Regions from separate parts of the [Clostridium] saccharolyticum WM1 genome, predicted to be linked through region 3. Evidence: a T-box and tRNA genes for the amino acid it is inferred to sense, from the RefSeq annotation. Region 3 holds a T-box; the other regions hold tRNA genes.
What was found. A T-box is a leader RNA that pairs with one kind of tRNA and senses whether it is charged. The one in region 3 lies ahead of leuS (leucine--tRNA ligase), so its partner is inferred to be a tRNA-Leu.
Positions count from the first base shown of each region.

Region 1: it encodes a tRNA-Leu, which carries the amino acid that the T-box ahead of leuS (leucine--tRNA ligase) is inferred to sense. The anticodon was not compared.
Region 2: it encodes a tRNA-Leu, which carries the amino acid that the T-box ahead of leuS (leucine--tRNA ligase) is inferred to sense. The anticodon was not compared.

Region 1 is NC_014376.1:792,015-796,201, forward strand. Features, by position in the region: gene CLOSA_RS03660 (NUDIX hydrolase N-terminal domain-containing protein) at 1-113, shown strand, start outside; gene CLOSA_RS22530 (hypothetical protein) at 688-831, shown strand; gene CLOSA_RS03665 (CarD family transcriptional regulator) at 1,279-1,791, shown strand; tRNA gene CLOSA_RS03670 (tRNA-Leu) at 1,913-1,992, opposite strand; rRNA gene CLOSA_RS03680 (16S ribosomal RNA) at 3,020-4,187, shown strand, end outside.
Region 2 is NC_014376.1:2,032,337-2,036,523, forward strand. Features, by position in the region: gene CLOSA_RS09510 (hypothetical protein) at 2-844, opposite strand; tRNA gene CLOSA_RS09515 (tRNA-Leu) at 1,045-1,127, opposite strand; gene CLOSA_RS09520 (anti-sigma factor family protein) at 1,261-1,608, shown strand; gene polA (DNA polymerase I) at 1,672-4,187, shown strand, end outside.
Region 3 is NC_014376.1:1,790,708-1,794,894, forward strand. Features, by position in the region: gene CLOSA_RS08535 (CPBP family intramembrane glutamic endopeptidase) at 1-667, shown strand, start outside; T-box leader at 731-979, shown strand; gene leuS (leucine--tRNA ligase) at 1,091-3,505, shown strand; gene CLOSA_RS08545 (hypothetical protein) at 3,569-3,856, opposite strand; gene CLOSA_RS08550 (hypothetical protein) at 3,915-4,187, opposite strand, start outside.

The DNA of each region.
Region 1 (4,187 bases), 1.0 Mb from region 3:
ATTTTTCTCTGGAAGAATTGCCCCCTCTGGCTGAAGAAAAGTGCAATGCAGAGCAGATAAGGATGTGTTTCCAGGCCTATTTTGATCAGCAGTGGAAAACCTTATTGGATTAGGTATAGGGCCTGACGTTTTTCCTGCTTTTTCTCAACGGGTATCCATAATTCACAAAAAAACTCCGGCCGGCTGTTTTCCGGATATCATGGATGTACTGTCTCTGGATTTGGGATAAAGAGATAAAAAATTGCATAAAAAAGAGAACGACTGGAACTGAAAATTTCTGATATGTTAAAGGATTTGTTTTTCTTAGTTCTATGTAATAATTAATGAATTTTAAAGCAGCCTTTATTTAACAACAGACTTAAGGATATCCCCATTATTAATCCCATTCCCAAGCTATTTATAATTGCTCCGAATATCAGGCCTAAACTGATTCCGAGAGCGAAACAGTCCTCGTATGAATTGTTCTTATTATTTGTATTCAGCATTTATGTACCTCTTTATTGTTTTTAAATATCTTACAACAGTTATTCGATAAAGTACACTGGTATTTTCTGAGAATGAACCAAACGTCCTAAAATAATTCATATTGATAGTTGGTAAAATATGGGTTATGATGAAAGGGATTATCAAGAACGAATCATTTGTTAAGGGCTTGATAATAAAAATTACGGAAAGGAGGTTGTGAATATGAAAAATGATATACCTGGGCGGTCTCTCCTGCTGAAGGACCATTCCCGGCCGCCATGCAAAGCATTGTGGCAAGGTTCTAATCCCAGTGGCTGCCTGCTACCGGTTGAGATCATCAATCTCCCTGATTTACCTTTACAATAATGGATGAGCATAGGACAGATTATGCCTACAGCGAAATTTGGACACCAGTCCGGAAGATATAAGAGCACTTATCCATCAATAAAGAGCAGCCGAATACAATACCGGACGATTTTAGGCGTCCGGTATTTTTTGTGAAAGACAGAACTTAGGTGTAAAAGAATCACCAATGGTTGGTGCATCTAAAATTTTTTTGGATGCTTGTATTAATATACAAAAACATTCGCATATCACTTTATAATATTTACTAAAAATAAAGGGTTTGAAAAAAAGTTCTGACAAAAAAGCCTAAAATGTGATAATATATAATTATTATATTGGATAGGAGGTGCCATAATGAAGAGAATCACAAGTGCCTGTTTCCTGCAAACCATGAAATTCGATCCAGCGGATAATGCAAAACCGGAGCAAGAATTGAACTTTTAAGCTTTCCCAATAGGAGATGTAGACATGTATCAAGTAGGTGATAATATTGTATTTGGAAGTAAAGGGATCTGCAGGGTTGAGCACGTTGGCGTTTTAGAAATAGCCGATATGCCAAGGAATAAAATGTATTATACCTTAAATCCTTATTTTATAAAAGGAAGTAAGTTTTATACTCCTGTGGATAACGATAAAGTTATCATGAGACCTGTAATTCCTAAAGATGAAGCTATGAAACTGATTGATGATATAAAAAATATTGATTCCCTGTGGGTTGCTGATGAAAAGAGAAGGGAATCTGAATATAAAGAAGCCATGAAAAGGTGTGATTGCCGTGAATTGGTTAAGATCATTAAGACAATCTATTTTCGGAAACAGTCCAGATTAAAAGACGGCAAAAAATTAACTACGATAGATACAAAGTATTTTAAATTAGCAGAAGAAAACTTTTATGGAGAATTGGCCATTTCCCTTAATATGGATGTTAAAGCAGTAAAAGAATTTGTCAGAACCAGAGTAAAGAAATTAGTCATTGAATAATGGAGGAATTTATGCCCTATTTAACTATGACAGTCAGGCGGCCGCAAACTCCTGATATTAAAAACACCGAAATTCCTTGTAACTACCAGGACTTTCGGTGTTTTTTTATCATATGTAAAACTGCGGGTAACAGGACTTGAACCTGCACGGTCTCCCACCAGAACCTAAATCTGGCGCGTCTGCCAATTCCGCCATACCCGCTGGCAACAACATAAATGATACCATTTGAAAGTAAAAAAGTCAAGAAAAAGGAGGCATTTTTCTATGGCAGATATTTACTAAAAAACAACAGGTCTGCTGTTAAAATTTCTGCTGCAATGGTTTAAAGAATTCTATTCGATTACAATTTCTTATTGAACGTTTCTTTCAACCTCTTCCAGTTGAAAAAGAGCAATGGAGTCAAGGATGATATGACGCTCCATTGGAATATATGAGCAATGCGGTTTTTCAAGAATTGGATTACTATTTGCCCGGCAGCTAATAAAAAGTTATTATTAATGGAGACAGGAAGATCTTATAAGTATATTTAGAAAAATAGAAAAACGGTGATTGATGGGCTGTTAATGAAAGAACTATAATTAGGTTAGATGGACTGTTTTCGAATTGTTTCTGTCTACAGAGATTAAACATAGATATGTTCTACATTGTTCTATAGTTTGGCTTTTAATTATGTTTTTAACATTTATTAAAAAAAATGAAAATAAATGTTGACTTTTATCGAATGCTTTGGTATAATGTAACTCGCCGCTGAAAACGGCGGCAAAACTTCTTCCAAAACACATCAATGACCGATGAAAAAGTTTTGAAGAAAATGTAGAAAAAGGTTGACAAAAACAACCGGACATGATATCCTATGAAAGTTGCTGCTGAGACAGCAAAGCAAAATCAGCACTTTGAAAACAGAAGATTGAACAGTATGTAAAACCCTGAAAATTCTAATAAAACAAGCCATGTTTGATGGCTTTGAATGAGAAAATTTCAGAACGAATACAAGTAATTGTATACGAACCAAACAACAAGTAAAACGGGAAATAAATTAGCTAGTTTGTTGATTTTGACCGTGGATTGAACTGGATGGCTAGTCCGGGCGGTAGGCTCATGAAGCTTTGCTTCATTCGCTACCATTTGCTTCGCAAATGTTCGCAGCTTTCCCATAACTCCCTTATGGAAGTAAACTTCCAACGGGATTTCTGGCAAATCTACGACCGCTTTCAAAGACTATCTGCTTAAATTTGAGAGTTCGATCCTGGCTCAGGATGAACGCTGGCGGCGTGCTTAACACATGCAAGTCGAGCGAAGCACTTTTAAGGAAGTTTTCGGATGGAATTAAAAGTGACTGAGCGGCGGACGGGTGAGTAACGCGTGGGTAACCTGCCTCATACAGGGGGATAACAGTTGGAAACGGCTGCTAATACCGCATAAGCGCACAGTGCTGCATGGCACAGTGTGAAAAACTCCGGTGGTATGAGATGGACCCGCGTCTGATTAGGTAGTTGGTGAGGTAACGGCCCACCAAGCCGACGATCAGTAGCCGACCTGAGAGGGTGACCGGCCACATTGGGACTGAGACACGGCCCAAACTCCTACGGGAGGCAGCAGTGGGGAATATTGGACAATGGGGGAAACCCTGATCCAGCGACGCCGCGTGAGTGAAGAAGTATTTCGGTATGTAAAGCTCTATCAGCAGGGAAGAAAATGACGGTACCTGACTAAGAAGCCCCGGCTAACTACGTGCCAGCAGCCGCGGTAATACGTAGGGGGCAAGCGTTATCCGGATTTACTGGGTGTAAAGGGAGCGTAGACGGCACTGCAAGTCTGGAGTGAAAGCCCGGGGCTCAACCCCGGGACTGCTTTGGAAACTGTGGTGCTGGAGTGCAGGAGAGGTAAGTGGAATTCCTAGTGTAGCGGTGAAATGCGTAGATATTAGGAGGAACACCAGTGGCGAAGGCGGCTTACTGGACTGTAACTGACGTTGAGGCTCGAAAGCGTGGGGAGCAAACAGGATTAGATACCCTGGTAGTCCACGCCGTAAACGATGAATACTAGGTGTTGGGGAGCAAAGCTCTTCGGTGCCGCCGCTAACGCAATAAGTATTCCACCTGGGGAGTACGTTCGCAAGAATGAAACTCAAAGGAATTGACGGGGACCCGCACAAGCGGTGGAGCATGTGGTTTAATTCGAAGCAACGCGAAGAACCTTACCAAGTCTTGACATCGGAATGACCGGTCCGTAACGGGGCCTTCCCTTCGGGGCATTCCAGACAGGTGGTGCATGGTTGTCGTCAGCTCGTGTCGTGAGATGTTGGGTTAAGTCCCGCAACGAGCGCAACCCTTATCCTTAGTAGCCAGCAGTTCGGCTGGGCACTCTGGGGAGACTGCCAGGGATAACCTGGAGGA
Region 2 (4,187 bases), 240 kb from region 3:
CCTATTTTGTCTCAGGAGTATATTTTATAAGCGCAAAATCGCCCAAACTGTGCGGCACTGGAACGGAAACGATGATGGTGCCGTGATCCTCATAGCTAAAGGATTCCGGAAATACGGAAGTGTTGTCTGGTCCCTCAGCTTTCAGGGGAAAATCAGCATTTTGAAACATTTTCACATATGCTTCCTGGCTGGTTTCAGCAAGGTAAGGAAGTAGGGCTTCTGTAAGCTCAGGAGAAGTATCATTAAACTGGCAGTCAGAAGAACGAATGTATTCTGCCAATCCCCTGGGGTCCGCATAGTCTGTGAGACTGATATCTTTTGCCTGGGATATGTCGACGGTGTTGGTAAAAAACAGATGGACCGGATGAGCGGCTCCTTCCCCAGACAACAATCCGGTGTATGTGGCTGTGATCCGTTTCCTGTCTGCAGAAATTATTTTAGCTGTAATGGATAGGCTATCTGATTTCGGATTCACGGAGCATGCCTTCTGTATTTCCAGAGCATTGCTCTTTAACAGGGCATTGATCTTTTTCTCTTTCTCTCCATCCTCTAATCCGGTAATAGACGGATATTCAATGGAAACTTTTCCTTCCTCATAGGTGTGAATAACGGTAGAGATGCGGGCGGCGGAATCAGCTCTGCTGGTTTCGTTTTCCAATGCCAATGCTTTGCCGTCTGGACTTTCGGTATTGCCGGGGTTTTGGGCCCCGGTGGCAGAGGACATGGATTCCCCGTCGATTGCAGCTGTGGATACGTCGATTTTCATATAGTTTTTATGTCCGCAGCCGCTTAAGATCAGGACGCAGATAATGAAAAGGGCTGTGATGACGGAATTTCGTTTCATAGGAGTGCCTCCCTGTTTTTCGAGATTTTTTTACAGTATACCACAAATGCTGCGGTAGTGCGGCGTTTTTTTCTAAATTAAGAAAATTGTTGGAAATTGTTGGAAATAATCGCTGCGGGGGAGTGCTGTGGGCAGAGAAAAGGCCCTGGAAATCTGAAAAAATCAGCTTTCCAAGGCCTTGCCCTCTGCCAAGGGTGTAGTGCCGGCAGTGGGACTTGAACCCACACGATGTCGCCATCAACGGATTTTGAGTCCGCCTCGTCTGCCATTCCGACATGCCGGCTTTGCTTACAACGTTCATTATTTTATCATAGGATATTCCATTTGGCAAGTGTTTTTTTGAGATTATTAAATTGAAAATAAGCAAAATATATTGTATGATAGACAGAAGATAAGGTTAAGGAGGTATCTGGGCCATGACATGTAAAGAAGCGGAACGTCTGGTCATGCCTTACATCAAAGATGAATTGACAGACGAAGAGCTGGGGGAATTTCTGACGCATATGGAATCCTGTACGGAATGCAGGGAGGAACTGGAAATATACTTTACGGTTGATGTAGGAATCCGGCAGTTAGACTCCGAAACTGGGAATTATAATATAAAAGGAACGCTGGAGGCTGCCATAGAGCAGTCCAGACAAAGGCTGCAGTTGGTACGGTGTATAAAAATTGCCAGATATGCAGTGTCAACGGTAAGTATCATGGCGCTGGTTATAACAATCCTTCTGCAGTGCCGGATCTGGATACAGTGGGGGTTATTATAATAGTGGGAAATACCCGGCAGGTATCCCTTTATGCCATTAAAACAAGGGCAGGAAAGAGGAAATATGGACAGAAAAAGAATTATATTAATTGATGGGAGCAGCATGGCAGAGAATGCTTTTTATGGACTTCCTTCCAATGGAGTGAAAGGGATTCAAAGCATGGTCATGAAGCTGCTGGATGCAAAAGAAGCGGACTATTTTGCTGCGGCCTTTGATTCGGAAAGGGAAAACGGCCGGAAGGAATTTCTAAAAAGTGCAGGACTTTATGAAGAGCTTTTAAAGCAGGAAGAGCTGTTAAAGGAGACTTTCCATTCTATGGGGATCTCTGTTCTTGATAAGAAGGGTTATGCATCTTCTGATATACTGGCCTCATTGGCAAAAAGGTGTCAGGAAGAGGAAGGGGAAATCATCCTCCTGTCCGGAGACCGGAAGCTTTTGCAGGCTGTGGAAGAACATGTGACCCTTAAATTACCGGCTGTTGGAGAAGATGGTCTGGAATTTAAGTCTTATTCCATAGAGGGCATCAGGGAAGAATATGGCCTTGAGCCAGGGGACTTATTAGGAGTTTTTGGCTTGACCGAAGCAAAAGGAATCGGAGAAAAAACGGCCTGTGATTTGATAAAAAAATATCATACTATTGAAAATATTTATCAGCAGATGGAAAAAATAGAGTCTCACAGGATCAGGGAGACGCTTACAAGGAATAAGGAAAAGGTCAGGAAAAAGGAAGCGCTTTCCGCTCTTCGCAGGGACTGTGATATCCGTCTGGATTATACAAAAACCCTGGAACAGGCAGAGATCCAGAAGATTATGGACATGGATTTTGTCCCTGCTGTTTTCCCCGGAGAAGAAGAGGAAGCTTCCCTGGAATCGGGCTTTCATGTAGTTACGGACCTTTTGGAAGCGGAGGCCATATTTCTAAAATGCAAAGAAGGCTGTTGTCTGGGGATCCAGTTGGTGATAGAAGACAAGGCCCTGTCAGCCATGTCCCTTTGCCTCAGTGAAACGGAATCCTACTGTTTCATACCCCAGGGGACTCTTAAGCCGGAATATCTGGCAGAAAAAGGGTCGGAGATATGTAAAAGGGCAGGAAAGGCGGCAGTTCTTCAGTTAAAAAGTCAGCTTCCCCTTTTAAAAATCACGGAGGAAAGTCCTGTATTTGATGCCAGCATAGCCGGATATCTTTTGAATCCTTTAAAGGATTCCTATGAATATAATGATCTGGCAGCGGATTACCTGGACCTTTCTATACCCTCCAGAACCGAACTAATAGGAAAAAGCTCGATGAAACGTGCCATGGAGGAAAATAAGGAAAAGGCCGTTTCCTGTATCTGCTATATGTCTTATGTGGCATTCAGAAGCCGGGATTTACTTCAAGAGGCACTGGAAAAGGCGGGCATGGATAAGCTGTTTTATGAAATCGAAATGCCTTTGACCTACAGTCTGTATCGAATGGAAGATGCCGGAATCCGGGTGGAAAGAAAGCTGCTGAAGGAATACGGGGACCGTTTAAAAGTACGGATTGCGGAGCTGGAGCAGAAGATATATGAAGAAACAGGAGAAACCTTTAACATTAATTCCCCCAAACAGCTGGGAGAGGTGCTCTTTGACCATATGAAAATCCCGGGAGGGAAAAAGACAAAAACCGGTTATTCTACGGCTGCTGATGTATTGGAAAAGCTTGCCTCTGACTGGCCTGCGGTCAGACTGATTCTGGATTACAGGCAGCTGACCAAATTAAATTCCACTTATGCGGATGGGCTGGCAGCCTATATCGGGCCTGATGAACGGATTCACGGGACCTTTAACCAGACGATTACTGCCACCGGAAGGATCAGCAGCACAGAACCAAACCTTCAGAACATTCCGGTGCGTATGGAACTGGGAAGAGAGATCAGAAAGGTTTTTGTGCCCCAGGAGGGCTGTGTGTTCATAGATGCGGATTATTCCCAGATTGAGCTGAGGGTCCTGGCTCATATGTCAGGAGACCAGCGTCTGATCGGGGCTTATAAGCAGGCAGAGGACATCCATGCCATCACGGCCTCCCAGGTATTCCATGTCCCGCTTCATGAGGTGACGCCGCTTCAGAGGAGGAATGCAAAGGCTGTAAACTTCGGTATTGTATATGGAATCAGCTCCTTTGGACTGAGTGAGGGATTAAGCATTACCAGAAAAGAGGCCTCGGAATATATTGAAAAATACTTTGAGACCTATCCGGGAGTGAAGACATTCTTAGACGGCCTTGTGGCCGAAGCGAAGGAACTGGGCTATGCGGCCAGCATGTTCGGAAGACGCCGCCCTGTTCCAGAACTGAAATCTTCCAACTTTATGCAGCGTTCCTTTGGAGAGCGGGTCGCCATGAATTCTCCCATTCAGGGTACTGCGGCGGATATTATTAAGATAGCCATGATACGGGTAGATGGTGCCTTAAGAAAACAGGGATTAAGATCCCGGATCGTCCTTCAGGTTCATGATGAACTTCTCATTGAAGCATACAGGGAAGAGGCAGACCAGGTAAAGGAACTTCTGGCGGAAGAAATGAAGCATGCAGCAGATCTTGCAGTTTCTCTTGAAGTAGA
Region 3 (4,187 bases):
AGCAAGAAAAGCAGGAGCAGGAATGCTGGTTTCCGGATTCCTGGTCTGTATGAGCGCCCTGTTTTTTGGAAATCTTATGGGGCAGGGCTTAATGAGCCTTGTCTGTACTCTGTTGGGAAAGCCTATGGTTAATCCGGTAGAGGAAGTAATGAAGGGATTAAGTACCTGGTCGATTTTTGTTACCATGGTGGTAATGGCCCCTGTCTGTGAAGAAATTCTGTTTCGTAAGGTCCTGATCGACAGGATCCGACTTTATGGGGATAAAGCGGCGATCCTGGCATCCAGCGTTGTCTTTGGATTAAGCCATGGAAATTTCTACCAGTTCTTTTATGCCTTTTTGATTGGTCTGGTGTTGGCCTATATTTATATTCAGACGGGAAAGCTCCGCTATACCATAATTTTTCACATGATCATAAATTTTCTCGGCTCCATCGCAGCCCTCCATATTGAAGACCATCCGCTGCTTACCACAGGCTATTCAATTTTAATGCTTGGAGCGGTGATTGCCGGAACCATTTTGTTTTTTATCAATCATAAAAAGCTGTTGTTTTACCAGGGGTTTATGGAAAACTGGGGCAAAGGAGCATGGAAAGTTCTTTTTTTCAACCTTGGGATGACCTTGTTTTTTCTTCTTTCAGCCGTGACCTTTGTGGTTTCTTTGGTTTAATGCCAGGGATTTCTTTAATTACGGTTGACACGATTCGTCAATTATGTTACATTTGTAGTTAGCAAAAATACTGTGATTAGGAGTAGTAAGCTGTCTGAAACATGCAGAGAGCCGGCGAGTGGTGAAAGCCGGTTGGGGATGTCAGCTGAACTGGCCTTTGAGTAGCGTGCTGAAGGAAGCTCTGTTTCTGAGTAGGCATTGCCGGTGTCCCGACCGTTACAGCGGGGGGATATGTTTTTCTATATCCAGTGAGAGCATACGAAACTTGTATGAAATAGAGTGGTACCACGCGGTAGATTCTGCGTCTCTATGGCCGTATAAACGGTTAGAGGCGCATTTTTTTATGTTCTCTTACGGGTATCTCTCAAACTGCGGGCATTTGATACAGGGAAAAACCCTGTTGTAAAAGGAGGAAAATTTGTTATGGCAGCATCATACAACCACAGCGCCATTGAGAAAAAATGGCGGGAAAACTGGGCAAAGAGCCCCATCAATGTTGATGATGGAAAGAAAAAGAAATATTACTGTCTGGATATGTTCCCATATCCCTCAGGAAGCGGCCTTCATGTGGGCCATTGGAGAGGCTATGTAATATCCGATGTTTGGAGCCGGTATCAGATTTTAAAGGGACATTATGTGATCCACCCCATGGGCTGGGATGCTTTTGGCCTGCCGGCAGAGAACTACGCCATCAAAATGGGAGTCCATCCGGCAAAATCCACGGCTGAGAACGTAAGTAATATCAAACGCCAGATCAATGAGATCGCAGCCGTTTATGACTGGGATATGGAGGTCAACACCACGGATCCGGAATTTTATAAATGGACCCAATGGATTTTTGTCCAGATGTTTAAAAAGGGCCTGGCCTATGAAAAGGAATTCCCCATCAACTGGTGTCCATCCTGTAAAACGGGACTTGCAAATGAAGAAGTGGTCAACGGCTGCTGCGAACGGTGCGGAACCGGAGTTACAAAGAAGAATTTAAGACAGTGGATGTTAAAAATCACCGCTTATGCAGACCGTCTGCTGGATGACTTGGATAAGCTTGACTGGCCGGAAAAGGTCAAAAAGATGCAGACGGAATGGATTGGAAAATCTTATGGAGCCGAGGTTGACTTTAAGGTAGACGGAAGAGAGGAGGCCGTCACGGTTTATACCACCAGACCGGATACCTTATACGGAGCCACCTTTATGGTGCTTGCGCCGGAGCACGCTCTTGCCTCAGGCCTTGCCACTCCGGAAAATAAAGAGGCAGTTGAGAAGTATATCTACGATGCTTCCATGAAGTCAAATGTGGACCGTCTTCAGGATAAGGAAAAGACCGGCGTATTTACCGGTAGCTATGCGGTTAACCCTTTAAGCGGTGCCAAGGTACCCATCTGGCTTTCCGATTACGTCCTTGCCGACTACGGTACCGGTGCCATCATGTGCGTGCCGGCTCATGATGACAGGGACTTTGAGTTTGCGAAGAAGTTCAACATTCCCATTATTCAGGTTATTGCAAAGGACGGCAGGGAAATTGAAAATATGACCGAGGCATATACCGAGGCAAGCGGAACCATGATCAATTCCGGTGAGTGGAATGGAATGGAGTCCTCTGTCCTTAAAAAAGATGCTCCGGCAATGATTGAGGAACGTGGTCTTGGAAAGAAGACCGTAAACTTTAAGCTTCGTGACTGGGTATTTTCCAGGCAGCGTTACTGGGGAGAGCCTATTCCCATTATCCATTGCCCCCACTGCGGCAATGTGCCGGTACCGGAAGACCAGCTTCCCCTTACCCTTCCTGAAGTGGAAAGCTACCAGCCTACCGGCACGGGAGAATCACCTCTGGCGGACATTGACGAATGGGTGAACACCACCTGCCCGGTGTGCGGCGCTCCGGCAAAAAGAGAGACGAACACCATGCCCCAATGGGCTGGTTCCTCCTGGTACTTCCTGCGCTATGTAGACAGTCACAATGACCAGGAACTGGTATCCAAAGAAAAAGCGAAAAAATATCTTCCGGTGGATATGTACATCGGCGGCGTGGAGCATGCCGTGCTTCATCTTCTGTATTCCCGTTTCTATACCAAATTTTTAAACGACATCGGTGTGGTTGACTTTGACGAACCATTTACCAAGCTGTTTAACCAGGGGATGATCAACGGAAAAAATGGTATCAAAATGAGCAAGTCCAAGGGAAATGTTGTATCTCCTGATGACCTGGTTCGTGACTATGGCTGTGACGCTCTCCGTATGTATGAGCTTTTTGTAGGACCGCCGGAGCTTGATGCAGAGTGGGATGACAGGGGAATTGAAGGCGTCGGCCGTTTCCTGAACCGTTTCTGGAAACTGGTGACGGAAAGCAGTAATAAGGATGTGGAGCCCACCAGGGAAATGCTTCGTCTGCGCAGCAAGCTGATTTTTGATATTGAGCAGCGTTTCAGCCAGTTTAACTTAAATACGGTAATTTCCGGATTTATGGAATATAACAATAAATTTATTGAAATGGCTCAGAAGACCGGTGGCATTGACAAAGAGACCTTAAAGGCCTTTGTGGTTCTGGTTGCTCCTTTTGCACCTCATATTGGTGAAGAACTGTGGCAAAGGCTTGGCGGCATGACTTCTGTATTCCACGCACAGTGGCCGGTATGTGATGAAGAAGCCATGAAGGAAGACGAAATTGAAGTTGCGGTCCAGGTAAACGGAAAGACAAGGGCAGTGGTAAAGCTTCCTGTAAACGTATCTAAGGAAGAGGCTATTGAGGCAGGAAAGGCTTTGATCCCGGATAAGATAACCGGAACCATTGTTAAGGAAATCTATGTTCCTGGAAGAATTGTAAATATTGTGTGCAAGTAATTGCAGGATAAAATAAGGACATTACAGCAGATCCTAAGGGGTCCGCCCATAATGTCCTTGTTTTTATTTTGTATTACGCTTCATAAAATTTTTTGATAGCATCCGCAGGGTTTCGATTCGTTTTTTCTCGTTTTGGTCCATGTTGGTGCTCATGATGGAGATGAGAAGATCTGTTTCCTGATCGTTAAATTGAATACCTTTCCGGCTGGCTTCCGCATTTAAGCTTAATAGGGTTGGGAAAAGCTGGTCCTTTGGGGTGGTTTCCACCCGTTTTGCAAATTCAGTAAGCATGGAGAGCTTTTGCGGATTCATATTTTTTAGTCTGGGGTCTTGTTTCCAGTTAGCGTTCATGGACGTTATTCTTCCTTTCTATGGAGATATGTAAAGGGAATCAGGGGAGAAACAAGGATTAATTCATCTGCTGCATGGCGGACATCATTAACTGCATGGTTTCAAACCGGGACTGCTGCTCCGGAGGCATGAAATTTTTCAGCTGGTCAAAAGACATCCGTCCAAAGGGATTATTTTGCCGGTGGTTATTTGCCTGATTATTCTGATTATTCTGATTATTCTGATTTGTCTGCCTGCCCTGCCCTTCGGATTGAGCCTGGACCGGAATGGTGGAGCTGGGAACAGGATCAGAGAATGATCCGGCCAGCTTAAAGCCCTGGAAGAAGTTGAT